Regions from separate parts of the Leptolyngbya sp. PL-A3 genome, predicted to be linked through region 3. Evidence: predicted binding sites of a transcription regulator. Region 3 holds the regulator's gene; each other region holds the start of a gene.
What was found. The regulator NtcA, encoded in region 3, controls nitrogen genes in cyanobacteria. The targets are predictions, from matches to a motif close to TTTGTANNNNNNNNTACAAA.
Positions count from the first base shown of each region.

Region 1: the regulator NtcA is predicted to act here: its motif matches at 6,345-6,364, upstream of NDI52_RS03840 (BMP family ABC transporter substrate-binding protein).
Region 2: the regulator NtcA is predicted to act here: its motif matches at 5,058-5,077, upstream of NDI52_RS24260 (DUF4278 domain-containing protein).

Region 1 is NZ_JAMPLB010000003.1:78,379-88,700, reverse strand. It holds gene NDI52_RS03860 (glycosyltransferase) at 1-908, opposite strand, end outside; gene NDI52_RS03855 (hypothetical protein) at 1,893-3,038, opposite strand; gene NDI52_RS03850 (MerR family transcriptional regulator) at 3,679-4,323, shown strand; gene NDI52_RS03845 (macro domain-containing protein) at 4,320-6,089, shown strand; gene NDI52_RS03840 (BMP family ABC transporter substrate-binding protein) at 6,477-7,676, shown strand; gene NDI52_RS03835 (phosphatase PAP2 family protein) at 7,757-8,455, opposite strand; gene NDI52_RS03830 (hypothetical protein) at 9,014-10,322, shown strand, end outside.
Region 2 is NZ_JAMPLB010000042.1:38,554-48,875, reverse strand. It holds gene NDI52_RS24280 (ATP-binding protein) at 1-1,661, shown strand, start outside; gene NDI52_RS24275 (glycosyltransferase family 39 protein) at 1,760-3,610, opposite strand; gene NDI52_RS24270 (hypothetical protein) at 3,640-3,765, shown strand; gene NDI52_RS24265 (HAS-barrel domain-containing protein) at 3,949-4,605, shown strand; gene NDI52_RS24260 (DUF4278 domain-containing protein) at 5,214-5,630, shown strand; gene lepB (signal peptidase I) at 5,875-6,621, opposite strand; gene map (type I methionyl aminopeptidase) at 6,800-7,618, opposite strand; gene NDI52_RS24245 (CopG family transcriptional regulator) at 7,735-7,932, shown strand; gene cobO (cob(I)yrinic acid a,c-diamide adenosyltransferase) at 7,992-8,675, shown strand; gene NDI52_RS24235 (SufS family cysteine desulfurase) at 8,755-10,017, opposite strand; gene sufD (Fe-S cluster assembly protein SufD) at 10,049-10,322, opposite strand, start outside.
Region 3 is NZ_JAMPLB010000012.1:84,353-94,674, reverse strand. It holds gene hisB (imidazoleglycerol-phosphate dehydratase HisB) at 1-67, opposite strand, end outside; gene fabI (enoyl-ACP reductase FabI) at 285-1,061, opposite strand; gene ntcA (global nitrogen regulator NtcA) at 1,671-2,342, shown strand; gene NDI52_RS11865 (DUF3084 domain-containing protein) at 2,517-3,923, shown strand; gene NDI52_RS11860 (pre-16S rRNA-processing nuclease YqgF) at 4,115-4,531, shown strand; gene NDI52_RS11855 (HlyD family type I secretion periplasmic adaptor subunit) at 4,574-5,959, opposite strand; gene NDI52_RS11850 (hypothetical protein) at 6,154-10,322, opposite strand, start outside.

The DNA of each region.
Region 1 (10,322 bases), on a different contig from region 3:
TCTCCCTGCCGATGGCAACAAATAAATAAATCCATTTTGGATTTGACAAAGGGGAAGAACTCAGACTTAAAATCTGGAACCCCTAGCATGGTAATCTCATTACCCAACGACTCCTGCTGGATCCGTTGTTTCATCGGTTCTTCTAAAACCCCGGCCCCGCTGATGTAAAGATGGTATGGCACATGCAGGCGCTTCAGTTGCTGGGCAACTTCGATGAGGTGATCAGCCCCCTTCATGTGATTTAAGCGCCCGGAAAATACCAGTTGTAGGGGTTCTGTGTCAGATCGATAGAATGCCCGCTTCTCAACATCATCCTGCGTTGCCATCATATCCTCGGTAATCCGGGTATCCAGATAAAGCATAGGATGGGAATTGATAGACCGATATTCCTCAAAAATTGGAAAACCGTTACATTGCAGCCCGTCGGCTAAGGCGATCGCCCGTCGTTGGCGTTTTTCCTGCTGCTGTGCCCATAAATTCTGCCGCAACCGTTTCAGCGGATTTGTAGTGCTCACTGCAATGATTTGCTGTCGAGTCTTGAGGGTGTATTCAGCCGTGTAAATGCAGGGAATTCCATGCTCCCGGCACAGTTGGCTGAGGTGATTTTGGTGATAGTCAACGCTACCGATAACAACACAACCTTTTAGATACTCAATTAAGTTTGGCGAATCATAGGGGACAAACTCCATTTCAAAAGGTAAATCATGACGGTTCATGACCTTTTGATCAACTTCGTCAACTCCGTTTTTCTCTTCTTCAATCAGAACCTTGACTCGCCCATTCCACAGGCTTTCATACATCAAAACGGCTTCAATAAACTTACGTGTAATAATAATTTGATCATTAGGTAAAAGTTTGATCTTAAAGTTGGGTATTAAAGCCAGGGTAGGCCGATTATGGCTATGCATAACTTTGGTGTTTGTCTTTATTAGGAGTACTTTCAGTATTTTGGATCAGTAATCTAGCAACAGCTATGACGTTAGAATCATGAGTTCTCTCTAAACCTCTATTGAGTAGAGGGCCTGAGGGAATTGATGGTTCCAAGGGTGGGGGCGATCGTTTCGTTACGTATGGAGAGTATATTTGCATAGAAACTATAAAGGGGATATAAACTTGGAGAATATAAATATAAATTTGTCTAGTATCTTAGGTATGAGATTCACTCAGTAACTGGCTAGAAATCCGCGCAGCCTTTGGAATTGCACACATTTCTTTTGCGGGTGTTACGGTTCCACCCTGTACTGAGACGTTTGCTCTTGGTATACAAATCTGACAAGCAGACGAACAAAATTAACCGAACTCCAAGAGCGGCTCTACCCATTCTGTAGGCAGCATAGCTTTGCAATTTGATGTTTAATTGAGCAGATTTTCAAAAACTGAAGTCCATGCCAGGAGCCTTAAAACGAAGTCGCTCCCGTTGGAATAAGGTCCATTGGATCAAATTGGACTCTCTTTGGTAGTGAACCCTTTTGGGATATTTACAGAAAACGCTTTTCGTCTTGAACCGTAGTAAAAAACCGCCATCCTAAGATGGCGGCACATAACCCTTCGAGGTATTCAGGTTTAGTGTTCCCAATTTTTAGAGGCTTTAATTCTTTGATGAGAATATCCTACTCATATAGCGGTATCCAAGTTGATTAAGTACAGAAGATAGTGTGTGGCACGTCACGCCACACACTATCTTCTGTACTTAATCAACGCACATAGTGCTGTATGCCCAGTTAAAGAACCCTAGTATGCAGTGGTGCGGCGTATAGTGCGCCGCACCACTGCATACTATGATTCTTTAATCGGATTTGATGTCAGTTACGAATCAGGGTGAATTTGAGATTACGTTTCAAATTGGGATGTTTTAATCGGAGTGGATCTGAGCAAATCTAAATCTATCCTCTCTAATTCTGTCTTTGTTGAGAGCTGTTGGCGCAGGCTAACGCCTGTTGAATCTGGTCGCGTAGAGCAGGAGGTTCTACTACATTCGTTACTCGTAAGGCATTGTCAGCTTGGCCCATTTCGTAGTACACCAGGGAAAAGGCAGCAGCAATGACATTACGTTGAGCACTGTCATCTTCTGTGTTTGCTAAATCTTCGGCTTGCGCCATGAGATCGGCAGCGCGTTCGTGAAATGCGTCCCCCGAAGAAGTACCCTCTGCTAAAGCAGCATATTGATTTGCGGCCCCTGCCACTATCATGGCTTTGAGATAGGGCTCTGTCACGACGTCAACATTGTTCAGGATGTAAGAAAGTGCTGTAGTGGCAGATTCTGTTTGCCCGGCGCGTACATAGGTAATAACAGCACCCGTTAGAAGACTGAGCGTTCCGTATTCCTGAGTGGGGAAAGTTTGCGCTAACTCAAACAATTCTGACGTTAAATCAGCGGCTTGCGATCGCCCCTCTTCCTGATCAAACCGGATATAAACTCCCACTAATCTGGCCAAAGCCCAGAACTGTAAGACATACTCCGCCTCAGATCTGGTTGCCAAATTTTTGTACACAGCGGTAGCCCGCTCCAAAGTGGCCGAAGCAGCGGCCTGTTGTCCCTGATCCCAATACTTCTCTGCAATTCGCAAGAGGGGTGATAACTGAGCCTCCTCATTCATTAGGCCAACCAGTTCTAATGCAGTTTCTAGCTGTCCCTCATTCCAGTAGCCCTGAGCAACATAAAACAATGCCTGATCCCGGATAGAACGTGCACCACTAAACGCAGCATAGGGCTTTTCTGGAGGTGTTTCTGTCAGGGTCAACGCGACTTCCCGAGCTTCATCTGTACGATTCTGAATGGAAAAGGCCCGACTAACCGCAAAGAGATTTTCGTTGCGTTGTGAGGCATCTTCTAAAGTCCTGGCAAATTCAACCGCTGCCGCTAAATTACCCTGTGCTAATAATTCGTTGACTCCTGGATGCAACCCAGGATCAGAACCATTTCCTTGAATGTTAGAGCGATCGCTTTCCCCCGCGCTATCTAACAACGCTAGCAGCACGGTAGAAGACAACCCCATTAAATCGTTCAGGGTGGCTTCCGAGACCGGTATTGGTGGCAATGGACAAGCCGGGGTGAAAGCACCCAACATAATTTCTTGAAATGAGCTCCCTGAAGATGAACGTTCAGTCGACTGCACCCACGGTTTCGCAGTAGCCGACTGAGCAAAGGCTATCAACCCAAGATGAATGGACAAATTCAGAATTATCCAAAGCAACCGTTTATGTTTCAATGACACCTCGAGAGACTTTCGCGTGTTAAAGAGCACAGCGAGCTACATCTGAACTCCAATTGAAGCATGGACAGCGGAGATCCTCCAGCTTAGGTCAGACATTCGTACCGCAACTTTTCAAGCAGGCTCTTGGACGGAATTGACTCGAATTTTTAGAACCGGTTTGAGAAGGTTGATTTTTCGTGCCCTTCGCACACGAAGAAGCAACCTTCTCAATAGTTTTCAAGCAGCTTCTCACACCCCATTCATGACTCCTATAATTCGGCAATCCAACAGCAATTCTCATTTTGAAATCCAGCCCGAAAACCGCTCGCCATAAGCGAGCGGTTTTCGGGCTTCAAAGCCGAGAGTTCGTGCCTGTAGGGCACGAACTCTCGGCTTTGAAGCTCATAATGAGAATTGCTAGCAATCCAAACTTACAGCGCGAGTTGATATTGACAAGTTCAGTTGTCATAATTAGCATGGGTGCATGAGAACATTACAGCAGGTTGCCCAGCTAGATCCCCACTGGTCACTGGAAGAATTGGTGCAGATAGCAAACGAACTACTACCCCAGTTTTTACCGGAGGAAAAGGCTCATACCCGTGTACGGGAAGAGGTCACACCTCGCCTTGTACGGCATTACACCAGTCAGGGCATGTTGGATGAACCGCTGAAGGAGGGGCGAGAAGCTCGTTATACTTACCGGCACTTACTGCAAGTGTTGTTAGTACGACGGTTACTAACAGAAGGTTACGGAGCCAGTGTGATTGATACCCTGGCGCGTTCAAAACCTGACCCAGACCTGGAGGCATTACTTCAGGGCGGCGCTCAACTCACCGTCACTCCAGCAAACCCGGCCCTGGCCTTTTTGCAACAAATTCAACAACGGCAACCAGACGCAGCTCGCCAGGCCCCGTTCAGTCCCCCAATTGTATCACCGCCGCCCATTCCATCCCCATCCCCAAGCACAACACAGTGGACTCGGCTGGAGGTTTTACCCGGCCTGGAGTTGCACGTGCGCAGCGACTTTACTTTACCGACAACATCCCAAGAGCAACAAAACCTGCTCCAGCATATCTTACGCATTCTGACATCTCTTGCTTCCTCAAAACGGAGGTCTTCCCGCTCATGAACCAACCGCATATTGACCTCATCCCCCTGCGGGCTGCTGTTTGCTCTGATCGCCCTACGACCCTTGATCTGGTAGTACGCATTATCCCCCCCGACCTGCCTGAAACGATTGATGCCCGCCGCCCCACCCTTAATGTCGGGTTTGTAATCGATCGCTCAGGCTCTATGGGCCATCGCAAAAAAATTGAGTACTCTCGTCAGGCAGTCTGCTACGCCATTGAGCAATTATTGCCGAGCGATCGCCTCAGCGTCACCATTTTCGACAACCATGTGGAAACCCTTATTCCCAACACTCCAGCAAACAACAAAACCAGCTTTAAGCGTCTGATCAACCAGATCCAACCGAGGGGTAGTACAGCTCTCCATGCCGGATGGGTACAGGGCGGGATTCAGGTGAGCCAGTCGCTTACAGCCGAACTCAATCGCGTCATTGTGCTATCTGATGGGTTAGCGAATCTCGGGGAGACGAACCCTGATGCGATCGCCACGGATGTTCATGGACTCGCGCAACGGGGCGTTAGCACCTCTACTATGGGCTTGGGGGATGACTATAACGAAGACTTGTTAGAAGCCATGGCCCGTAGTGGCGATGGCAATTACTACTACATCGAAGCTGCGGAACAGCTCCCCAGCATCTTTGAGCAGGAACTTCAGGGGTTAGCCATCACTATTGGTAAAGCGGTCACCATGGCGGTTAAACCTCAGGGGGATGTGGTGCTTGCTGATGTGCTGAATGACCTGGATAAGGATGCCGACGGACAGTATAAGCTGCCCAATTTGATGTTTGGCAATCCCATAGATTTTGTCGTGCGGCTAAAGGTTCCTGCCATAACGCAGGAAGCGCCACTCTGCGTCTTTCATTTAAGCTGGACGGATACAGAACAGCAACTTCAGGAACTCACCATTCCGTTGCAACTTCCTGTCGTTCTTCATCACCAACTGAATGAGTTTCCGCTTAATACTGACGTGCAGCAGCAAGTTGCGTTGATGATGACAGCCCGTGCTAAAAAAGAGGCCGTCAATCTGGTAGACAAAGGAGATTACGACACAGCCAGCCAGATTTTGCAAAAGACTCGGCAGCAAATGCTGGATTACAACCTCCCCATGTCTGTTCCCGAGGCAGCTGCTCTGGAAGACCTGGACCAGGAACTTCAAAGCCGCAAGATCTCTAGCTACCGAAAGCGCTCGTCGCATCAATCCTACAGTCGTGGCAGCCGACGCAGTCGAGGGCACAGCAACCTGTTCTATGCCTTTGATCGAGGTCCCCTGTTGGGAGACATTACCCAGCAAACGACTGATGCGATCGTCAATTCCACAGATTGTTATTTATCGGATAGTGGAGCTATTGCCAGGGCAATTCATCGTGCCGCTGGCCCTGAGTTACTCAAAGCTTGTCAGGCATTAAATGGATGTGCTGAAGGGTCGGCAAAAATTACCCCTGGATTCAAGTTAGCGGCTCCCTGGGTGATTCATACCGTCTGTCCTCCCTGGCACGGGGGCAACCATCGGGAGGATGCTATGCTGGCCCAGTGTTATCGTGCCTGCCTCGACCTGGCATCCAGGCAAGGAATTTATTCGATCGCCTTTCCCGCCATTGGCATCGGTGCTTTGGGGTTTCCCGTTGAACTGGCTGCACGTATCGCATTTGAAACAGTTAGCCATTACTTATTTAGCCGAAGCACCATTGGTACTGTACGATTTGTTTGTTTTGATGAGCACACGTTGCAGGTTTATGAAGCTCAATTCAGCCGGTTTTCCAGTTGGTAAATAGGTGATGCGTAGTTCAACATAAAACCTGAAATGCTGTGCTGCTCGCAAGGTGGGCGACACAGCATTTTAGGTTTACTCGTATCTTGCGTCAGAATTAAGAACCGTTGTTTTCCCGTCGCAAAGCGACGAGAAAACAACGGTTCTTAATTCTGGTTTAGAAAGGATTCCAGCGATCGCCCCTTCCCCTAATACAGAAAGAAACGGTGAGCTTCTTGAGAGTATGAGCATACGTCTCCGAGATTTGAAAGATGTTTTGTAGTGATAGATACCACTCGAAACACGAGGTCTGAGTACGTTAAAGCCACATAGTAGAAATTTTAGTTTGCAGTTCTACGGTATTTCATTCCCTTCTGTGTCCCCTCTTATCATCGGAGCTATGTCATCGTGAGTCAGCGCAGAATTTTTGGTTTATCCCGTCGTCAATTTGTCCGTACCCTGCTTGCAACGAGCGCTTTTGGGGTAACGGCCAAATTGGGAACCGGATGTACGGCTAGCAAGGGTTCTGGTGGAGAAGTCACTGCGGCCGGGGAATCACCGGCGGCCAGTGGTGAGCCTATCACAATTGGCTTTATTTACGTTGGGCCTAAGGACGACTATGGCTATAACCAGGCCCATGCCGAGGGGGCTGCAGGAATGGCCAGCAAGTTCTCCAATGTCAAGCTTGTGGAAGAAGCAAGCATCCCCGAAACCACAGCCGTCACCGAGTCGATGCGAAGCATGATCGACATTGATGGTGCGATCGCCCTCTTCCCCACCTCCTTCGGATACTTTGACCCCCACATCCTCAAAATAGCGACAGAGTACCCCGATGTGCAGTTCTTCCACGCGGGTGGTCTATACATAGAAGGGAAAACCCCCAAAAACGTAGGCAGCTACTTTGGCTACATCGACGAAGCACAGTATGTTGCCGGAATTGTAGCGGCCTTAACTTCTAAGACGGGCAAACTGGGCTTTGTAGCGGCCAAACCTATTCCCCAGGTACTTCGCAACATCAACAGCTTCACTATGGGGGCTCGCAGCGTAAACCCAGATGTAACGACCCAGGTCGTGTTTACTGGGAACTGGGCTGAACCGGTTAAAGAAGCGGAATCCACCAACAGCATGGCAGACCAGGGCATCGACGTCGTCACCTGCCACGTAGACAGCCCCAAAGTCGTGATGGAAACTGCCGAGAAGCGCAATATTTACTCCGTGGGTTATCATGCAAACCAATCTGCCCTGGCGTCTAAGGGCTATCTAACGGGGGCCGAGTGGGATTGGGTGAATATTTACTCCCGCTTTACCGAAGACCTGTTGGCTGGCAAAAAGCTGATGGATGGAAGCATTCCCCATCTGGTGCGAGGCGGTCTGAAGGAAGGGTTCTGTAAACTCTCCCCCTATGGCCCTGCGGTTAGCTCTGACACGAAAGCTAAGGCGGATGAAGCCATGGCCAAGTTCATGGATGGCAGCATGGTGATCTACAAGGGCGAGATTAAGGATAACCAGGGGAATGTCGTCATTGCGGCCGGGCAAGAACTGAAGCAACAAGATCCAGTTTTGGAGCAAATGAATTACCTGGTAGAAGGCGTTATTGGCACCATCTAACCAACAGGCCTATACAACAGAAAAGGGTGAGTGCAAAGCACTCACCCTTTTCTGTTGTATAGGCTAAAGCAGCTGTAAATTTAATTCTGGATTTTCGGTGGAGACGGGAATCTAATCAGCATTTTGACCCCGATCGCCCAGGCAATAGAAGCGGCCCAACCCGCCAAAATATCACTGGGGTAATGTACCCCTAAATACAGCCGGGTCCATCCAATCATCAGGACAAATGCACCACCAGCAAGAGCCACAACCCAGCACCAATAACTGCCCCAGGTCAAAACGATCAGAGCCACCACCAGCGTCATACTTGCCATGGCATGGCCGCTGGGAAAACCATAATCCAATTCGGGAGCGGGGGATGTCCATAGTTGAGGCCGTACCCGATGCAGCATGGCTTTGGCAACTCGGTTGAGCACAGTAGCGCCCAGCAGGGTAATCAAAAAATAGGTTAAGCGGTGCAAGCGGCGTCGGAGCAGGAGAAAAATTGAAATAATGATGGCAGCAGGAAAGACCCCCCAGAACACCCCGAAGCGGGTCAAGATGGTTACCACAGCATCAAGCTGAGGATTTGCTCTGGCATGAATGGCAAGCAGAATCGGAACATCCCAGGAAAAGCCCCCTTCATTTTCCCAAACATCCTCTGCCAACTCGCCAAACACCTGAAGAGGCAGAAATACACCAACGAGCAGAAGCAACAAGCTAGCGCGGTGGCTGATGACCCATGTTTTCGAAACCGCCCAAAATGAACGAAGATGCCGCTTCAACTTAGCCTCTATCATGCCGACAATGTCGCATCCTTCATGTAAAGTGCCTTCAGCTTAAAGCACTCAAAAAAGGCTTTACTCTAGAAAAAGTTACATATTATATTGCTGTGCCAGAAAAACTAGAGCTCCTTTTGGCATCGCAGTGCGATGCCAAAAGGAGCTCTAGTTTTGGGTGACAACTCTATTATCTATTGCCTCAGCAATGTTAGGGAATTCAGGAATTTAAGAGAATACTCTACGTGGGGTGCGTTGCGCCCCACGCAGAGTATTCTCTTAAGTTGCCAGGGTAATAAGTTCATGCCCGCGATTGGCTCAGTCGTGCCAGGGCGGGAACCCATTGTTCTACGCCCCATGCTATATCCCCAGAAACGGGCATCAAGAGATCTACATGAATTCTGTGAAAAGCCTTTATGAGAAGTATTTAAAAGATAAATTCTTTAGATGTCATCATTTCAAAACAAGGCTATAGTGCAGGACAAACAGTACACGAAGGGGTTGGGCGCATTCTTTGAATCCTCCCCATGTCGTCGTTACTCATTTTGTGCTGTTCCCTTAAATTTTGATTTGGATGCGATGGCTAATACGGCACCAGTTTTAAATACAGCGGGTAATCCGACACTACCCAACATTCTTCAAGACATTTCCAGCGAAACGAATACCGGTATCTCTCTTCTCGATCTGGCGGGTAGTTTGATTACTGATGCCGATAATGGGTTTGAGGCGATCGCTATCACCGGAGCTGATAGCACCAACGGCACCTGGCAGTATTCCACAAACGGTGGCACCGATTGGCAGAACTTTCCCACAGGAATTAACGGTAACAACGCCCTGGTTCTGGGGGCACAAGCCCTTTATGTGCCAGGGGTGAGTGGAACGCCACCAGCACCCGGTACCCAATCCTGGCTGTTCTACAATAATCCTACAGGAGCCACGCAGACAGCGGGTACAGACGGTACCATCCTGGACACCAGTGCCAATTCAGCTATATACGCAGGTTATAGCAACTACAGCCTAACCGGAATCAAAAATTCCAGTTTTCCTACTCTCGATCGGCAGCAGGGCTATAGCCTGGCGTTTGAGACCCGTATCAACTTAAATAACTTGGTGAATAGTAATCGCGCGGGCTTCAGTGTCACTGTCGTCAGCAGTGATGGGACGCGAGCCATTGAGTTAGCATTCCAGACCCTCACTCCAAATACGGGCCTTATTTTTGCCCAGTCAGATGACAGAACAGTCAACCCAAATGGGCAACTTCAGGGCCTCTTTACCCAGGCAGAAAGCGTCAGTTTCAACACAAACGTTTTAACCAGCTATCGGCTGGAGGTTGTGGGCAGCAACTATGTGTTGTTTGCTAATGGCACACAAATTTTAACGGGTCCCCTGCGGGACTACTCCAATTTCACACCCTCCAACCCCCTGATTCCCGACCCCTACAATTTTCCCAACTTCGTATTTTTTGGGGATAACACCACCTCGGCCAGTGGTCAATTTGAACTGGGAGATGTGGCCGTACAGACGGCAACACGCCTTCGGTTTGTACCCAACGCCGGATTTAGTGGTAAAGCTACAATTGGTTTCCGGGCGTGGGATAGCACCGATGGTAGCCTCAACGGCAGCACCGTTAATCTTGGGGTGGTCGGAGGGAATACGGCTTACAGCAGCAACCTTGAAACGGCGACGATTTCTGTCATCCCCCTGCCACCCACCATTGGGGCGATCGCCACAGATAACATTATCAACGCCACAGAAGCCACGACCGGGGCTACCATTAGCGGCACCACGCAACCCGGAGCCACTGTTAGCCTCACCATTGCAGGCCAAACCTATTTCGTCCCCGCTAACGGTACAACCTGGAGCTACACGCTAACCCCTCAGGACATCG
Region 2 (10,322 bases), on a different contig from region 3:
TTAGCCACGAGCTACGGACTCCCCTGACAGCAGTACTGGGTCTATCGAATCTGCTGAAGGATCAAGTCATTGGAAGCTTGAATGAGCGGCAGGCCCGCTATGCCCGGCTGATTTATCAGAGTGGTCGTCATTTAATGACGATCGTGAATGACATTTTGGATTTAACCCGTATCGAGACAGGCCAACTGGAATTAACCATGGCTCCTCTAGCGGTCGAAGGGGTCTGTTTGCGGGCCTTGTCTCAGGCCCGGCAGGCTCATGGGGCTGATGGCTTGGACGAAGACTCTCCAGAGGCGAAGCTGCGGGCCCACCGCTCCACCTTCTCCTTAGAAATTCAGCCTGAAGTTAGTACCATCGTGGCGGATGAGTTGCGTTTGCGGCAAATGCTGACCAATTTGCTGTCCAATGCGCTGAAGTTTACGGATGACAATGGTCAGGTAGGATTACGAGTCGAGGAGTGGGATGGCTGGGTGGCCTTTACGGTTTGGGATACCGGCATTGGAATTCCTCAGGATCAACAAAGCTTGATTTTTCAGAAATTTCAACAACTGGAGCACCCCCTTACTCGGCAATTTGAGGGGACAGGGTTGGGGTTGGTGTTGACCCAGCGTTTGGCCTGGCTTCATGGAGGTGATGTGACGTTCACCTCGACTCAAGGCCAGGGCAGCCAGTTTACGTTGCTTCTGCCACCTGACCCATCGCTAAAGGGTGTAAAACCGCGTACTTTAGGGACAACCTGGGCTGGAGGTACGGGGCATCATCTTGTTCTCCTGGTGGAAGTGGTACCGCATTATCTGGATGATTTGAGTCAGCAACTGAGTCAGTTGGGATTTCGGTTGGCGATCGCCCGTTCTGGCACCGAAGCCCTTAAGAAAGCTCGCCAACTGCAACCCCTGATGATTTTCCTAAATCCACTCTTGCCGCAGCTTTCGGGGTGGGATGTGTTGACGCTTCTGCGTTCTCATAATGAAACCCATCAGATTCCAATTGTGATTACGTCCAGTCGCACCGAGCGAGGAAAGGCCTTTAGCCACGGAGCCAGCGGCTTTTTGACTGTGCCCGTGCAACCGGAAGGCTTGCGCCAGACTGTGGAAGGAGTGTTGGCGCAGGTCGGGTTAGAGCAGCCCAAAGATGCCGACAAAATGCTTCATCTAACGATTCTGCATCTGCGTCCGGCGATCGCCACTGTTCCCGATCTGCCTCTGGCGTTTGCGGCCCATGAGGGAATGACTCCGGCGGATGCTGAGGATGCTATGCCCCAACCGCATCCCTTACCGGTGCTGGCCGATCTGCTGCAACCCCACCCTTGCCGAGTGCTGGAGGTAGATGACCTGGATCAGGCAGACTTGCTGGCCCGCGTCTGGAAGCCCCATCTCGTATTACTGGACGGTGTTTTACCAAAGCCTCTCACTTATTTGCGGAATCTAAACCGACACGCCGCTCTGGCAGCTTTGCCTCTGATTACCCTCAGTCCAGAAAATACTCAGGCCGCCCATCAAATGCGCGAACTGTCCGTATTTCCGTGTCTAGAGCCTCTTAAAGAAAAAAGCCAAGCGCAGTCTTTAACGAAGAAGGGAAAGGGTGCCCGTTCCAGTCGTGTTAGCGATCGCCCCGATATCTCTTCTCTATTGACTGTCATCCGCAAGGCAACAGGGTCTTAGGGCGTGTTTTAAAGCTGGCTGAAAGGGTCCTTACTTTGTGTGCTTTGCGCACGAAACAAGGACCTTTAAAGCAGACCCTTGCCGTTTGAAAAGCTTGATTATTGGGATTGCTGTGCAGGTGCTTCACGGAGGCGAGCGCTACCGGGTTTGATGTATCGCCTTAGAGGAAACCAGACCCGCACAAGGCTGTACTTCCCAATCCGTTTCAGGTCACGGTACTCCTTCCGATACAAATCGGATTCAAGAATGCGATAGCGCAGCCCAAGGGCCAGGATGGAGAACCGTCGATTTTGCGGTTGGTTGAAGAAGAACTCGCTGGCTTTTTCGGAGTTGGGAATAAATTCTATATGCTGGCGGGTATAGAATACTAGGCTGGGTTTGGGGAAGCCGATCATAACGATGGGTTCGTTTTTGCGCTGTATTCGCAAAATCTCCTCCGCCATTTGTCGCACGGGTAGTTGCCGCTGAGCATCCATCACAAACAGGGCTGGGGTCAGCGTAAATAGAATAAATAGGATAAAGGTGGTGAGCTGTACGCCCCAGAGCCAACGGCTCTGGCGACGTAGTAGGAGCAGTAGGGAGGCGATCGCCGCTCCACCCCAAAACACTGTTCCTGTAATAGGTACCCCTGCATTCCACAGAGCTGCCGGGAAATCAGGTGTTGCCAAATCCGTTCCAACAAAGCGTGGACTGACTAGCATGACCGCTCCCATACCCAGCAGCAATACCAGGCTTATCCAATGGGTCAGCCGTAGGCTGTGGGCCAGCCTAGGCCGAGTCAGGGCATCGCTCCATAGCAGTGCTACCAGGATGGCAGCGGCAGGTAGCAGCGGCAGCACATAACTGGGGAGCTTGGTAACGGCAATGGTAAAGAAGCCGAAGATCACCCCGAACCAGGCCAGAGCAAACAGGCCTAAATGGGTATGGCGGGGCTGCGATCGCCATGCCTGAAGTTTCCAGAACCGCAGACGGGCCATCGCCACTGGCAAATATATGGAGTAGGGTGCAAACCCGGCCAGCACAATTAAAAAGTAGAAGAACCAGGGAGCCGAGTGACGATTAACAACTCGGGTGAACCGCTCGACATTGTGATACCCAAAGAAAGAATCAATATAGGCATCACCGTTGGCCTGGATCACCAGAATGAACCAGGGGAGGGCGATCGCCAGCAACAACAGCGTCCCCCAAATGGGCTTGGCCTCACGCCACACGGCCCGAAACTGCCCTACTGTAAACAGAAACACCAGCACAATCAAGCCTGGAATCACAATTCCCACAGGGCCTTTCGTTAACACCGCCAAGGCACACAGGACATAGAACCCCAAATACCCCCACCGTTTTGTGGCACGATTCGGAGAGGCATAGGCCCAGAAAAAGGAAAACAGCGCGGAGCCCATGCAGCCGCTCAGCAGCATATCGGAAACGCCTGTTCTAGCCCACACCAGGGTTTGCAGGTTTAACGCCATCATCCCCGCACCAATCCAGGCGGCCCACCAGCGGGGAGCATCGCCGGAGCTGTCAGTAACGGCTTCGCCTTCAGCGTCCTGGCCTACCAGGGGCGTAGGATAGCCAAACCGGCGTAATACAAAAAAGCCAAAGATGACCAGAGCCGAGGCTGAGAGAGCGGAGGGGAAGCGCACAGCCCACTCATTCACCCCAATGACCTGATAGGCGATCGCCATCAACCAGTAAACCAGAGGCGGCTTATCAAACCGAGTCGCCTCATTAAAGTAGGGTGTGATCCAATCCCCCGTGATGGTCATCTGGCGGGCTGCTTCGGCAAACAGGGGTTCGGTTTCGTCGATTAGCCCCACGCTGCCCAGGTTCCACCAAAAGGCCAGTAAACATAGCAATACTAGCCACAGGGCAGACATCACCCAGGCGAAGGCCGGGTCTTTTGTCCAGCGGCGGGTGAAGAACTGAACCGGAGGAAGGGAGTTGAGCGCCATGAGCGATCGCAGCTAGAGTGAGGAAGCGTTTGAATAATCGATCGGATGGCAGGATAGCCATCATCAATCAATCACTTTACCGGGAAACGGGCGATCGCCCCTTATCCCTCTGTGACACCCATTCGATCTGCCCGATCGCTAACCTTTTAGGGTAATTGAAGGATGAACGCTGGGTCATACACGGCATAGCCCTCACCGTTCATCCTTCAATCAATGTGGCTGATAAAAATGCGTCATAAATTGGAATTCAGCCTAAACTGAACAGATAATGCAGGTGTTCTAGTTAGAGCCTCTGCTGAAAGCTTTGTCATTTGTCCGTCCTGCGTTGCGACACAGCTATGCGGCTATCCCTTCCATCGTCTACGCCTCAAACCCGCCCTGCTGATCAACTGGGTGAGGTGATCGAAACGGCCACCACCGAATTTTTGGCCCAATGCCTGGAACCCGAAGAGTTGAACTTTGCAGCGATGCCGCCCTTTGGAAGTTGGGTCAAATCCTTGGATGAGGAATCGGGCAACCAGATTTATGCTGTGGTTTACCATGTCACCACTAGCCCTATCGACTCTGTACACCGGGCCCGCGCGTTGGGCCTGTCTTTGCAGGATTTACGCGAGCAACAACCTCAGATCTTTGCCATGCATAAGACCGAGTTTCGCGCCGCTATTGTAGGCTTTCACCCGGATTCTTCTTCGCCCCACAACAACCGAATATTTCAGCACATCCCACCCCGCCCACCTCAAATTCATCAGGCGGTTTATCGCTGTAGCCCCGATGAGGTGATCGAGTTCAGTGAGCAGTTGGAGTTTTTGCGAACCCTGCTTCTAGTAACCCAAGCTCCAGTAGACGCCCTGATTGCGGCAGCGATTCGGGAAATCTATCAACTGCGGCAGGGCGATCGCTCCTGGCTGGTGCAGGCTGGTCGGATGCTGAGCCTAATTCTTAAGGATGATTATGATAGGCTCCAGGTCGTGCTGAGCCAGATCTATCTTTCATAAATCCGGGGCTTTGTCTGTCTTCTAGATATAGAGATATTCATCCTATTTGGGATGATAAAACCACTATATACAGCACTTTTCAAGTCTATGAGGTACAAGTTATTTTTGTGAGAGCCTCGCGGAGCGAGGCTCTCACAAAAATAGCTGCATTTTATTCAAGCGCAAAGCGCTGTAGGTTTAACCCGGATGCCTTGATGACCGTTCTTGTGAAGGTGTCACTTTCGCTGCCATAAAACTTGATAGGGGTATTAAGAAAACTCGATATTAACGGACTTCTATCAGAAAATATGCCATCTTATTGGATCCGTAGGCTTAAGGCTGAGGGCGGTAGCTAAAAACGTCCTTCTGGTTTGTAGATGCCGATCTACTCGTTTTCTGAGAAGACTATAAAGTTCTCTATCCAAAAATTTTCTCTAATTTAAGTTTTCTTGTTTTTCAAGATACTTGCCTAAATCGTAAAATAGAATACAGAATATAGATATGAGCATTCCCTAGCTAACTGGTTGAGCCCGGTTGTCTAGTTCAGGGATCGCCTCCTTAGAAGTTCCGGTGTGTTCCCGCTTCCAGGATCGATAGCCCATTCACTTAATACAGGGATTTTGAAGATCATGAGGCTGAAATACCGGGGCCAAAGTTATGAATACGAGCCTGTTGACGCTACTGTCGAGGAGTCTGAAATGTCCGGGTCAAACCGTTGGCAATCATTTCAATTTTCTTATCCCCGGCATATTCCGGTACCGCAAGTTCCCCGCAATTTAACCTATCGTGGGGTTCACTATCAGACCGACGAAGTGGGAGAGCAAGCCCTAGGCTCCTTTCGCCGTTATCCTGCTGCACCTGTGTCACCCGATGCTCGCACCAGCCTTAAAACCCGTTGCGCCCTGATGCGTGAGGTTGAGCAGATGCACCTGGAAAATATTCAAAAGCGTCTGCAACATCGCATTGAAGTGGCCCAAGCGCGGGGCGATCAAGCCCTTGTTGCTGCCCTGGAAGATGAAATGAGCCAGATGGTCTGCCATATCTAGCATTGAGGCTTGAGTTGGTTCCAGAAGACGGAGCGTAACGCTCAGGCCGGGGGACACACGGGGAGGTGTCCCCCTTTTCTTGGGTTATGGCTTTAAACTTCATACTGAAAAGCCGCGCAAAGCGCGGCTTTTCAGTATGAACAGGACTTACGCATTTGTGTTGGTTGAGTTTGCCATTAAAACAAAGCGGCTGACCTCGTCAGCCGCTTGTTGTGTGAAAGTCGTATTGCGATCGCTATCTCACCTAATTGGCCGGTTCCGCAGCAGGATTATTGGCCGGTTCTGCTGGTGCTTCTCCAGGATGCTCGACATAAACAGGGGTAGGGCCAATCGTGCCTGCCCGTGGAAGAGGCCAGAAGCGTAGAACCGCGCGTCCAATAATATTCTTCTTGGGAACGTAGCCCCAGAAGTGACTGTCGTAGCTATTGTTGCGATTGTCGCCTAGAACCAGGTAAGAGCCTTCAGGAACGGTCTCAGGCCCCCATTCATAAGTCGGGGCATATTCCTTGGGAATATAGTTCTCTTCCAGGGGTTCGTTATTAACATAGACAGTGCCGTTGGACACCTGCACCGTATCGCCTGGAAGCCCAATCACACGCTTGATCAAAGCGTCTTTAAGACTGGGGTTGTCTTCCCGCAATTTGTCGGTTGGGGAGAAGACGATGATGTCGCCCCTGTCAGGGTTGGTGAAGTGATACGACATTTTTTCAACGATCAGGCGATCGTTGACTTCCAGTGTCGGCAGCATCGACTCCGAGGGGATGTAACGAGCCTCGGCGATCGCTGTACGAATCCCTAAGGCCAAAACAACGCTAATACCAATGGTTTTCAGCGCTTCGACCCACGGATTTTCCTCATGCGTGGCAGCCACTGGCACATTCACAGGGGCACCCTGGGGTGTTGGGTCCGTAGGGTGACCATTCGAACGAGCAACCGATTCTGGCACGTTCTTGGAGTTCGTCTGGGAGGTAGGATCGGGTTGGTTGGACATGAGCGACCGCAATCAATACGGGATCAACTTATCTAAACACTATAGTGTTCAACTTTAACAATCGGCGTCAACGTTGTATCAACGGGTTAGGTGGCACAGCGCGATCGCCTTCTCTTAATCATATTCAGGGGCCGTTAGAATGGCTCAGCGTAATTTGCGAATTTGGTAAGCACAAATCTTACAGCGTCAAAATCTCCACACCATCGTTTGTGACAGCCACCGTGTGTTCAAACTGAGCCGAGAGTTTGCGATCGCCTGTCACAATTGTCCACTGATCCTTTAAAACCTTGATACTGCGAGTGCCCTCATTCAACATCGGCTCAATGGTAAACACCATGCCGGGCCGCAGCTTCATCCCAGTACCCCGTTTCCCGTAGTGAGGAATCTGCGGTTCCGTATGAAACTGCCGCCCCACGCCATGCCCCACTAATTCCCGCACGACAGAAAAGCCTTCTGCTTCGGCGTGTTCCTGAATGGCTGCGCCGATGTCTCCAATACGAGCTCCCGGTTTCACTTCAGCAATGCCTCGATACAGGCATTCTTGAGTGACAGAAACAAGTTTTTGGGCGATCGCCGAAGGTGTACCCACACAAAACATGCGGGAAGTGTCGCCGTGAAAGCCATCCAGAATTGGCGTCACATCAATATTGAGAATGTCTCCATCTTTCAAAATCTGCTTGGGGTTGGGAATGCCGTGGCACACGACCTCATTCACGCTAGTACAGAGGGCACCTGGAAACGGTGGATGTCCGGGAGGTGCATAACCTATGGTTGCACTGATAGCTCCGTGATCCTTCATCCAACGCTCAGCTTCATCATTCAAACTTTGGGTGCTAACTCCAGGCTGCACTAAAGGTTCCAGGTAGTCGAGTAACTGCGCTGCCAGTTTCCCCACCTGCCGCATCTTCTCCAGTTCACGAGATGACATCAGCACTAAGCCGGAAGGGACAGGAGATGGGCGATCGCCCTGGATAGTGACAGGATTTGACTGAATCATTGCATTACAGGGTTGAGTTGCTGTGCCATGCTAGCACAGCATGGTCTAGCATGGCACATCCCAGTGATTACTTGTATGCTAGACACAGTGAAGAAATCTGTGAAAGTAGCATCATCATGGGCGGAAAAACAGATTTGGAGCGGGTTGTAGCCTACGTTCCTGCCGAGTGGAAGGAAGAACTGGAGGCATGGGCCGAAGCAGAGGAGCGATCGGTTTCCTGGTTGGTATCGAAGCTGATTGATCGCGCTTTGCAAGAACGGCGTCCGATAACCCAGACCGTTCAACAAGCCTCAGAGGTTGCGAGTGTCCCGTGAGGAAAACTTCCCAGAGTTCTTGATACTCTGGTAGGAGTCAATGATTGGAGACTCAGGCTATGACTGCATCTGTTCCCGGTGCTGATGACGAAGCTGTACGGTTGAATGAGGAGGCGATCGCCCTCACCGACGAGCAGTACAAGCGCAAGATGGCTCGCCGCAAGGAAGTACAGCAGCAGCGTTTAGCAGAACGCACTCTGGAGAAGGGGTTGATCGTCGTCAACACCGGCAACGGCAAGGGCAAAACCACTGCTGCTCTGGGAATGGTGTTGCGCTCTCTCGGTCATGGTTATCGAGTGGCGATCGTGCAGTTCATCAAAGGAGCCTGGGAACCTGCGGAGAAGACGGTTCTGGCTCCCTGGACGGAGAGCCGAGATGGACAGTCTGCCCAGCTGGAGTTTTACGCCATGGGTGAAGGCTTCACCTGGGAAACTCAGGATCGGGAGCGGGATATTCAGAAGGCAGAGGAGGCGTGGGAGCGGGCGATCGCTCTTATCCGTAACCCCGATTACCGCCTAATCCTGCTGGATGAAATCAACATTGCCCTGAAAATGGGCTACCTCAGCGTTGATGCCGTTTTGGCAGGCTTGGCCGAGAAGCCCGAGATGACCCACGTAATCCTGACCGGACGAGGAGCCCCTGCTGCTTTAATTGAGCAAGCGGATCTGGTGACCGAAATGACGCTCGTAAAGCATCCTTTCAGAGAGCAAGGCGTGAAAGCTCAGCCAGGGATTGAGTTTTAGGTTAGGCGATTGTTACTTACTCAAGAAGAAAAGCCCCCTGTGTTTGAGAACATAGGGGGCTTTTCTCCATATTCAGAGCTTATCCAAAGATGCTGCCGAAGAACTCGATCGCCTCTTTCAGTGCCTTGATAAACACGTCAACCTCTTCCTTTGTGTTGTAGAAGTAGAGGCTGGCCCGTGCGGTGGATTGGGCCTTGATGTAACGGTGCAGGGGTTGGGTGCAGTGATGCCCTGCCCGAATCGCAATCCCCGCCTGATCGAGGATGGTGGAAAGGTCGTGGGGATGCACGGCACCTGTGGTGAATGAGGCCAGAGCAGCCCGATTGCTGGCATCCTCATTGGGTTGAGGACCGTAGATGGTGACTTCGGGAAGCTGGTTCAGTTGCTCAAACAGGTACAGAGTGAGTTCCTGCTCGTAAGCGTGGATTTTGTCTATGCCGATGTTGGTGAGGTAATCAACGGCTGCACCGAGGGCGATCGCCTCTCCAATGGCTGGAGTTCCCGCCTCAAATTTGTGAGGCAGATCCGCATAGGTAGAGTGATCGAGGAACACGTCCGCAATCATCTCACCGCCACCCAGGAACGGTGGCATAGCCCGCAGCAAATCTCGCTTGCCGTAGAGGAAGCCAATGCCCGTGGTCGCACACATCTTGTGACCTGAGCCCACCAGCCAATCGCAATCCATATCCTGCACATCTACGGGCATGTGGGGAAGGCTCTGGCAGGCATCGATGAGTACCTTAGCGCCAACCCCGTGAGCCAGGGCCGTAATTTCTTTCGCCGGGTTGATACAACCCAGAGTGTTGGATACATGCACCACCGATACCAGCTTGGTCTTGTCCGATAGCAGCGACTTGTACTGCTCCAGATCAAACTCCTGGGTGTCGGTCAACTCGACAAACTTGAGCACTGCTCCCGTCTTCTGCGCCACAAACTGCCAGGGAATCAGGTTGCTGTGGTGCTCCATAACCGTCAGGATGATTTCATCCCCGGCTTGCAGTGTCGTCATGCCCCAAGAGTAAGCCACCAGGTTAATGGCTTCGCTGGCATTGCGGGTGTAGATGATCTCTTCCCGATAGTTGGCGTTGACGAAAGCGGCAACTTTATCTCGGGCTCCCTCATAAGCTTCGGTCGCGCGGGAACTCAGAGTATGAACACCCCGATGGACGTTGGCGTTGTCGTACTCATAGTAAGAGCGCACCGCATCCAGCACTGCCTTGGGCTTTTGTGAGGTGGCAGCGTTATCCAGGTAAACCAGCGGCTTGCCATGGATTTCCTGATGCAGAATCGGGAAGTCTTGGCGAACCAGAGATGCCAGGGTACGAGCTTGAGCGAGTGTCATGGTAGGGATGGGTGATGAGAGGGTGGAGGGATTAGCGGGCGATTCCCTTAGGAGCGGTAGAGCCGAGCGCCAACTGCCGCAGCAATCGCTGCTTCAGCGACTCCGATGGAACCGTATCGAGGATTTCGTAAGCAAAGGCGTAGATCAACAGGTTCCGGGCGCTGGCCGCATCAATACCGCGACTTTGCAGGTAAAACACCTCATCGGAATCCAGCTGACCCACTGTTGCGCCGTGGGTGCACTTCACGTTGTCGGCCACGATTTCGAGCTGTGGCTTCGTATCGACGCGGGCTTTCGAAGATAGC
Region 3 (10,322 bases):
TGACGGAGGCGGTACGGGCAGGCCGGTCTAGATCAATAGCGGAGGATTGGCGATCGCGGGTTTGCATAGAAATCAGTTTCCAAAAAGCATTAGTTCAATTATTCCGCACGCTTTGTAAAGCGGCATGGCCGGTCCCAATTAGGAGGCGCAGAGCCTCCAGGGGGCATGGGTGTTAGGTATGACAATGGGGGGCGATCGCACTTCTAGAAATAGATTCTCGAGCTATTTAGAATCTATCTCCATTCCCCCTGCTCCCCTGCTCCCTTGGCCCCCTGTCTCAACACCTACATCCCCATAATCTCGTAACCCGAATCCACGTAGATAATCTGGCCTGTGATGCCACTTGCTAGAGGGCTACACAGAAATGCTGCAGCATTTCCGACCTCCTCTTGCGTAACTGTGCGGCGTAGAGGGGCAACCTCTTCTACATGACGCATCATATCTAGAATGCCACCGACTGCTGAGGAAGCCAGAGTGCGAATAGGTCCAGCGGAAATGCCGTTCACACGGATATTCTGGGGGCCCATCTCTGAGGCCAGGTAGCGCACATTCATTTCCAGTGCAGCCTTTGCCACCCCCATCATGTTGTAGTTAGGAATGACCTTCACACCGCCCAGGTAAGTCAAGGTCACGACAGAGCCACCCTCTGTCATCAGAGGCTTGGCAGCCCGGCACAGTTGCACCAGGGAGTAGGCACTGACTTCCATCGCCAGATTGAAGTTGCCTCGGGAGACATTGCTAAAGTCGCCAGTCAGGTCTTCTTTGTTGGCAAAGGCCAGGCAGTGAATCAGAATGTCAAGACGACCCCACTTGTCGCGCACGGTGTCGAAGGCGGCAACCACCTGCTCCTCGTTTTGAACGTCACAAGGAACAAAGATAGAGGGGTTCAAAGGCTCAACCAGCTCTCCCACCTTCTTTTCAAAACGGCCCTTCTCGTCGGGCAAATAGGTGATGCCAAGGTTGGCTCCCGCTTTGTGGAGTTGCTGGGCAATGCCCCAGGCGATGGAGCGGTTATTGGCAATGCCAGTTACGAGGGCATTTTTTCCAGTTAAATCCAGCATGGGAATGAGGAGGTATGGAATATAAAGCGCCCTTCAGAATACAAGAAAGAGGGATCGTCGCGATAGGGGGCGGAGAGGAGACTTCGGGAACTCGCTTTTCTGGCTGTCACATCAAGCCAGTAGTAAAGGGAAAGGTTGAGTGCTTTACGCCCAACCTTTCCCTTTACTACTGGCTGCGTACTTCACCCAATTCAGAGCCCTAATTTTGCCGCTAGAAAGCAGCAGCAAAATTTGATTTTTGGGTTGGGAGAGACATGAAATAACAAAGTGCTATGGAGAGATAGCTCATTGTTATTTAATCCGTTCAAAATTTAGTTTTAATAAAAGAATACACTCTGACGAGATATTATTCACTATTAAGTGAATCTCATGGTTCAGGTCTATGGCCTCTGTCTTCTGGCAAATAATGCGATCGCAGCCAATCTACGGCAATATTTTTGGGCACCAGGGGTGTAACTTGAGGTAGTTCGCTCTGTAACGTAATTTTCGATACAAAAACTAGCTCTAAAGTTAGTTTAAGTGTTCTAAAGTCATGATTCGGTCAACTTTTGCTGACTTGAAGCAGGATTTGATTAGCCCCCTCACTACGGTTTAGGCAGGACGAGAGGAATGGTTGTGGCACAAGATAAGCCTCTGGCGGATGTCTTTCGTCAATTAAGTGGTGGTGTTTTCCCGCCGATGGTGGAGACCTTCGACCGTGGCAAAACCATCTTCTTCCCCGGAGACCCGGCAGAGCGTGTGTACTTTTTGTTGAAGGGTGCAGTCAAATTGTCTCGGGTGTATGAAGCCGGGGAAGAGATCACCGTGGCGCTGCTACGGGAAAATAGTGTGTTTGGTGTGTTGTCACTGATTACTGGGCAGCGGGCCGATCGCTTTTACCATGCTGTCGCCTTTACCCCCGCAGAACTGTTGTCAGTGCCCATCGAACAGGTAGAAAAAGCCTTGAAAGAGCACCCAGAGCTATCTATGTTGATGCTAAAGGGTCTGTCATCTCGGATTTTGCAAACAGAAATGATGATTGAAACCCTGGCCCACCGGGATATGGGATCGCGATTGGTCAGCTTCCTGCTCATTCTCTGCCGGGATTTTGGCGTGCCGACCCCGGAGGGGATCACCATCGACCTGAAGTTGTCGCACCAGGCGATCGCCGAGGCCATCGGGTCTACCCGCGTCACCGTTACCCGCCTACTTGGGGAACTCCGGACGGACAAGATGATTTCAATCCACAAGAAAAAAATTACGGTTTACAACCCGGTGGCGTTGAGCCAGCAGTTTACGTAACCCAATTTTATGGAGGAGGGCTGTGAAACAACCCTCCTCCATAAAATTTTGTTTTTCGTTGAGGAAAGATGCACTGCACCCTTCCCTGACAGAGTCTCGTTTCACATCCCGTAATTACACGCAAAACACTCAGCAGAATGCAGTAGGCTGTAGCTGTATTAGACAGAGCCGGGAATGACCACGGGGCTTGTATTAATTGCAGCAATTTTGATTTTAGGGGCGGTAATTGCCACGGTGGGCGATCGCCTTGGGATGCGTGTAGGTAAAGCGCGTCTCAGTTTGTTCAACCTGCGGCCTCGGCAGACGGCCACCCTGATTACTATCCTGACGGGTATCGTGATTTCGGCGGTGACCTTTGGTATCTTGTTTGCGATCAGTGATCAGCTACGGACAGGGGTTTTTGAGCTGGAGCAGATTCAGGATGACCTGGCGACAGCTCGGGAACAGTTGGATCAGGCCCGTACGGAGCAGGAGGAGGTTCAGTCTGAGCGAGATTTGGCATTGAGACAACAGCAACAGGCGCGGCGGCGGCTTCAGGAGACAAATCGAGAGTTACAGCAGGCGATCGCCCAGAGCCAGGCTCGAGAGCAGCGGCTCAAGGAGACGAGCCAACGTCTAAGTTCCACCGAAGCTCAGCTGCAACAGGTAGATGCCAGCTTCCAGGAGGCCCGCGGGCTGCTCCAGAGCGTCACGCAACAGGCCCGTCAGTTACGCAGCGAGATCAACCAGTTGCAGCGCGATCGCAACCAGCAAATTGCCCAACGCGAACAGGAGATCGCCGAACGCGAACAGGAGATTGCCGAACGCGACCGTCAGATTGCCGAACGGGAAGCTCAGTTGAGTACGCTGGAAACTCAGCGCACAATTTTGACTCAGGCAATCGCAGATCTAGATCGCGAGTTCCAGGGGTTACGTCAGGGGAATGTGGCATTGCTTCGTAACCAGCCGTTGAGCGCGAATCTAGTCCGAATTGTTGACCCCGATAGTGCACCTCAGGTCGTGCGGGAGTTACTCCAAAACGCGAACCGGGCCGCTCTGCTACGGCTCATTCCGGGTACAACCACTGTCGATCGTCAGGTGTTAGCCGTCACCTCAAATCAGGTGGAGTCTTTGCTAAATCAATTGAGCGATCGCCAGGAATACGTCGTGCAGGTGCTCTCAGCGGGTAATTACGTGGTGGGAGAGCCCTGTATTTTGGCAGGGGAAGCGTGTATTCAAGTCTTTATTTCAACAGCATTGAATGAGTTGCTATTCCCCAGCAATGCCGTGTTGGCCAGTTCCAATCTTAGCCCTGAGCGGCTCACCGCAGCCCAGCTTACCGAGCAATACTATATTCTGATTCGCACCGCTCAATTCCGCATGCGTCAGGCCGGGGTGTTAACCGACACCCAGTTGCAAATCGCTGATGGGCAGCCCGAAACAGTCGGTCGCTTTTTCCAGGCGTTACAAGAACTGAGTGGTGTGGTCGAGGTGCAAGCCCGCTCTAGAACTCCGATCCTAACGGGTGGCCCTAACCCGATTGTGGTGAACCTGGTAGCCCGCCAAAATGGACAGGACCTTTTTAGTACAGAATCGTTTTAAGGCATGGCTGAATGGAGTATGGTTTTTGGGTGTGTGCGATCGTCGTTTTTACGCCCTTACAGCGCTTTTCAAGCGCTTAAAATCTGGTTGTTTTTGTGAGAGCCGCGCGGAGCGCGGCTCTCACAAAAACAACCGTGGCTGATTCAAGCGCAAAGCGTTGTAAAAAATTGTTGTCGCAAACATACCCGGCTATGACCGAAGCAAATCATTTCTATATTCTCGGATTTGACCCTGGCCGGGATAAGTGTGGTGTTGCCGTCCGAAGTGCCGCTGGGCTAATTGTCGAGCATCAGGTCATTCCGGCAGGAGAGGCGATCGCCATCCTCCAAACCCTTTGCCAGCGCTACCCCATTGCTCAAATTGTCTTAGGTAACCAGACGACTGCCAAGCAATGGCAGAGAGAGGTGCAACGGGCACTACCCGACATAGCGATCGCCCTGGTCGACGAACGCTACAGTACCCTGGAGGCGCGCGATCGCTACTGGCAGATGTACCCGCCCCAGGGCTTGCAAAAGCTAATGCCGCAGAGCTTACGCCAAATTTCCCGGCCGATTGACGACATCGTAGCGATTTTGTTAATTGAGCGGTATCTGCAAGCCCAGACATAAAAAGAGGGGGCTGACCAGTGTCAGCCCCCTCTTTTTATGAATTTAGCGAGTCTTGAAGGCTTCGTCGAAGCGACGGGTAATGGGTTCCATTAGGAAAGTCAGAACGGAGCGCTGGCGGGTTACGATTTCGGCAGTCGCAGCCATACCGGGTACCAGTTCTACATCGCGATCGCGCACCCGTACCACATTACGGCTGAGGCGAACTTGAGCCGAGAATACAGGCCCTAATTTTTCATCAATGGTGGCATTCGGGCTAACCCGAATGACTTCTCCTTCGATGGTGCCAAACTCCTGGAATGGAAACGTGGCCAGTTTCACCTTAGCTCGCATGCCCGGCTCAATAAAGCCGATGTCCCGGTTCAGTACCTTCACATCTAGCATCAGATTGCCACCCTCTGGCAGGATGGAGAGCAACTCTTCACCGGGTTGGGTGGTGCCTTCGGCCAAACTGGTACGCAGATTGTAGATGGTGCCATTAATAGGGGCGCGGATGACATCCTGATCCCCCTGGCGGGTGGCCTGCCGCAGTTGGCCCTCCACATTGCTCAGTTCTTCCCGGCGACGGGTCAGCTGGCTGAGAATTTCGCTCTGACGTTCAGAACCGAGACGGCTGACCGTATCCTGAGCACCCCGGAAGCCCTCTTCGGCTTGTCGGATCTGCTGTTGCTGAGCCGCAATATCTTGCTGTAAAGAGGCTACCTGGTCCTGAGCCTGGGTCAGGCGATCCTTGGCTTCCAAATAGTCAAAGCGAGGAACCGCGCCATTGCTGGGGTCGGCCAGTTCCCGCATGCCTGCCTCACGCTCCTGAGCATTGGTTAAGGTCGTTCGCGCATTGGCCAGGTTTTCTTGAAGCCGGACGAGACGGGTACGAGCTTCAGCGATCGCCGAAGCTTGCCGACTGGCTTCTGCCGCTGCCGTCCCCCGTTTGGCCTCATACTCCTGCAAGCGAGAAGCTAACAGTTGATCTTGAATCGGCGTACCAGAATCAGACTGCCCTGTGCGCTCTGCTTCCAGGCGAGCAATATCCTGGCGGATGAGCTTGGCAACCCCTTCCAACCGCTCTACCTCAGCATTGGAAACAGCCGCATCTTGTTCGATGAGAATATCGCCCTTTTGGACGCGATCGCCCTCCTTCACCAAAATGCGTTCAATCTGCCCTCCCTGGAGAGCCTGGACGGGACGGATTTGCTGACTGGGTACTAGCTCACCCTGGGTGACAGCGACCTCATCTACTTTACTGAAGTGTGCCCAGCCAATGGCACTGGCCACAATAACCGTGAGGCTACCCGCCAGCAGTCGTAGATAGAGCGGGGGCAATTCCTGAACGGCCTTGCCTAATTCATAGGAAAGATAGTCCTCCGGCGTGGCAAACTGCTGCCGCGTTTGTCGGGCTTGTGCCGGAGAGGACGGTCGAATGGAATCGGTCATGACAACCCTGTAAAAGTGGGGGATGGTTGTAAAAGGGCTGATATCTCGTAGGTCACACACGAAATATCAAGATTGGTGGAACGGTCGTAAAAAGAATTAATATCTCGTACGCATTGCGCACGAGATATCAGGGTGGGTGAAATGCCCATAAGCAGAGACTAATATGTCGTACGCCATGCGTACGACATATTCGCTTAGTCTCGAATCGTGAAGCTACCGGTTGTGATATCAGGGTTCCCCTGGAACTGGATGAAGGCGACAGCCGCACCGGCACCTGCTCCATCGGCATTGTAGAACAACTGATTGGAAGCAGAGCTGTAGATAATGACAGCACCCAGGGTATTAATCCCCGCTTCATCCGTGACGGAAGCAAACTCTGTTTCACCCAGGATGCCTGGGTCGTCTCCTCCAATGATGGCTCGGAAGGTCGTTTTATCGAGCACAATCGTATCTACAGTTTGCTGGAAGTCAGTAATCACGTTCAGCCCTACGTCAGCGGCCTGGAACAGGCGCTGAGAGTCGAACACGAATTGGTCGTTTCCAATGCCACCTGTCAGGGTATCGTTGCCGACACCACCATTGATAACATCATTGCCCTGACCGCCATTCATGGTGTCATTGCCGTCATTGGCACCAATTTGCGTACCAGTGTTCGCTTCCCCAAGCAATGTATCATCGCCATTGCCGCCAAGCAGTGTATCATCCGCTCCAAGGCCCCTCAAGAGGTTGGCTCCAGCGTTTCCAGTGATGCTATTGGCAGAGGCATTACCTGTCCCATCAATCGCATTGCTTCCTGCCAAAGTCAGGTTCTCGATGTTCGTTAGCAGAGGAGTAGACAGGTCGTAGGACAAGGTAGAAACAATCTCATCACTAGTACCTGTTCCGAGTTCCAGAATCGTGTCGGCAGCGTTATCGATGTAGTAAGTATCGTTGCCGTCTCCACCGACCATTTCATCGTTTCCGATCCCACCATCCAGCAGGTTATTGCCACTATTACCTTCAATGCGGTTGTTTTCCCCATTACCGATTCCCGTGAAGTTGCCTGTACCAATCAGCACCAGGTTTTCCAGGTTGGCCCTGAGGGTGTAGCTACCGAGCGATCGCACGGTGTCAGTTCCAGCGCTAGCGACTTCATTGATACTGTCTTCGTTGTTGCCGCTAATAATATAGGTGTCATTGCCCTGCCCACCTTCTAGCGTATCCCGACCATCAGGGGCTCCGGTGGTTTCATTGACTCCCCCATCCAGAATGTTGCTGCCAGCATTGCCGATGATGTAGTTGTTGAGGCTATTCCCTCGGCCTGTTAGCGCCTCACTACCAGTTATCCCTGTCAGAGTAAGGTTTTCCAGGTTATCCCCTAAGGTGAAGGAGCGGGATGAAATGACCTGATCTGTGCCTGCATTAAGCAGTTCAGTTAGGGTTTCATCATCGCCATCAACAAAATAGGTATCGTTGCCCAGGCCACCCTCCATCACGTCATCCCCGGTACCGCCGTCCAGAAGGTCATTGCCACCGTTGCCTTTGAGGGTATCAACCCCTCCAAGACCTAATAGGACGTTGTTGCCATTGTTGCCAATGATGGTGTTGAGTCGGTTATTTCCAGTACCGTTCAGGGCTTCGGTACCGGTGGCCCCTGTCAGCGTCAAGTTCTCAACGAAGTCTGACAGAGTGTAGGTGACACTGGAGATGACATCATCTACGCCACCCGTGCTCAACTCCTCAATCTTGTCGGCAGCATCGTCCACTACGTAGGTGTCGTTGGCGGCTCCGCCGCGCAAAGTATCAATGCCAGCACCACCATCCAACCGGTTTGTACCTGCGTTACCCACGATAAGGTTGGCCAGACCATTACCAGTACCGTTGATATTGAGGTTGGGAGCGTCTTCAACCAGAATCAGGTTTTCCAGGTTGTTGCCCAGGGTATAGGTCGCGCTAGAGCGAACTTCATCCAGGCCACCACCAATTGCCTCTGTAATTTGCTCAGCCGTATTATCCACGATGAACGTATCGTTACCGCTGCCCCCCGTGAAGACGTCCTGGCCGGCACCTCCATTGAGGAAGTCGTCGCCATCCCCTCCGCCCAGTACGTTGATGCCCTCATTCCCGAGAATGGTATTGTTCAGGTTGTTACCGTTACCGTTGATATTCCCGGCGTTCAGCTCCAATACCAGGTTTTCCAGGTTAGCTCCCAGGGTGAAGGTAACTCGAGAATTGACGGTATCAGTGCCCTGATTGGCTACTTCTTCAATCAGGTCATTTAAGTCAACAATGATGTAAGTGTCATCACCACCACCACCACGCAGGGTGTCGTTACCAGCTGCACCATCAATACGATTGTTCAGGCTGTTTCCGGTAATAACGTTGGCTAAGGTGTTACCTGTGGCATTGAGGGCAGTAGGCTCTCCTTCAAGTAGGGTGAGGTTTTCAACGTTATTGCCGCTGGTACTGAGGTCGAACGTGATAGCGGAACGAATCAGATCAATACCAGCGTTAGCCGCTTCTACAATCTGGTCACCTGCTTCACTGACCACATAGGTGTCATTGCCAAGACCACCTTCCAGGCTGTCAACCCCATCACCACCATCCAGTAAGTTGTTGCCTGCGTTACCCAGAATGGTGTTGCTGAAGCCGTTACCGATGCCATCGATATTAACGGCTCCTCCCAACAACCGGAGGGTTTCAATTTCACTGTCATCGGCCAGGGCGTAGGAGACGGTGGTATTAACCACGTCATTGCCCTCACCGGGGTTATCAGTGACAACATCGGCAGAGTCATCGACGGTGTAGGTGTCATTGCCAATGCCACCAATCATCGTGTCAATCCCGGCACCGCCGTCCAGGGTGTCATTGCCACCCCGACCTTCCATGCGGTTGTTACCCTCGTTCCCCAGAATGACGTTATCAACCGCGTTACCAATGCCGTTGATATCTCCCGCTCCAGCAATCAGGGTCAGGTTTTCGATGTTGTTCCCCAGAGTCAGGGTTGCAGCACTGGATTGAACGGTGTCAATGCCATCATCAGTATCTGCTTCTGATACCACATCCCCACTGGCGTTGACGACATAGGTGTCATTGCCCAAGCCGCCGCTCATGGTGTCGTTGCCAATGCCGCCGTCTAAGGAGTCATTGCCTGCGTTGCCAATAATGGTGTCATTACCACCCCGCCCTTCCAATATGTTGTTTTGAGCGTTGCCTGTAATAACGTTGTTGGCGTCGTTGCCAATTCCTCGGATAGCGTTGCCCAGGAGAGTCAGGTTATCGATGCCGTTGAAGGCTGGACCACTGAGATCGATATCAGTGAAAGACTCGACCAAATCACCTGTGCTGGCTCCAGTTTCCTCAATCACATCGAGAGGACTGTCGATCACGTAGGTGTCGTTGCCCTCGCCCCCAATCAGGGTGTCGTTGCCTGCACCCCCAACCAGGCTGTCAGCACCTGCGCCTCCCTCCAGGCGATCGTTCCCAGCCAAGCCATCGAGAACGTTGTTGGCAGCGTTGCCCAGAATAATATTGCCGAGAGCGTTGCCGGTGCCGTTAGCCGCGCTACCTGCCAGGGTCAGATTTTCGATAGCCTGACGACCTGTAACATTAAGGCTAAAGCTAACCTGGCTAACGACCAGATCGGTACCGCCGTTGTCCGCTTCGCTGACAACGTCGCCAGCTACATCGACCAGGAAGGTATCATCTCCCGCTCCCCCGGTCATGGTGTCAGCACCGATGCCCCCGTCGAGGAGGTCATTCCCGCCTGCACCTGTGAGGGTATCGGCTCCACCCAAACCTCGCAGCTCATTATTGGCGTCGTTGCCAATGATGGTGTTGTCGAGGGTATTCCCGGTACCGCTGATGGCGGCGTTGCCCGTTAGAGTCAGGTTTTCAAAGTTGGTGCCCAACTCCCAGTTCACGGCAGATTGCACCAGATCAATGCCGCCGGTGGCATTGGCTTCAACCACAACATCGGATTCGATGTTAACGACATAGGTGTCGTTGCCATCACCGCCGACCATGGTGTCGCTGCCTTCGCCACCGTCTAAACTATCGGCACCACCACCCCCTTCAAGGGTGTCATTTCCGAGCAGACCGCGCAGGACGTTGGCTTCAGAGTTGCCACGAATCACGTTATCCAATTCGTTGCCCGTCCCGTTGATGGGGCCGGAACCCTCCAGCAGGATCAGATTTTCCAGGTTGTTGCCCAGGGTGTAGGTGAAGCTAGACTCGACGGTATCGGTACCGGCTCCGACGTCTTCTGTGACGACATCTCCGGTTCCGACGACATAAGTGTCGTTGCCTGCACCCCCCAGTAGGGTATCAGCGGCTCCATCTCCGGCTCCACCGATGAGGCGATCGTTGCCTTCTCGACCTTCCA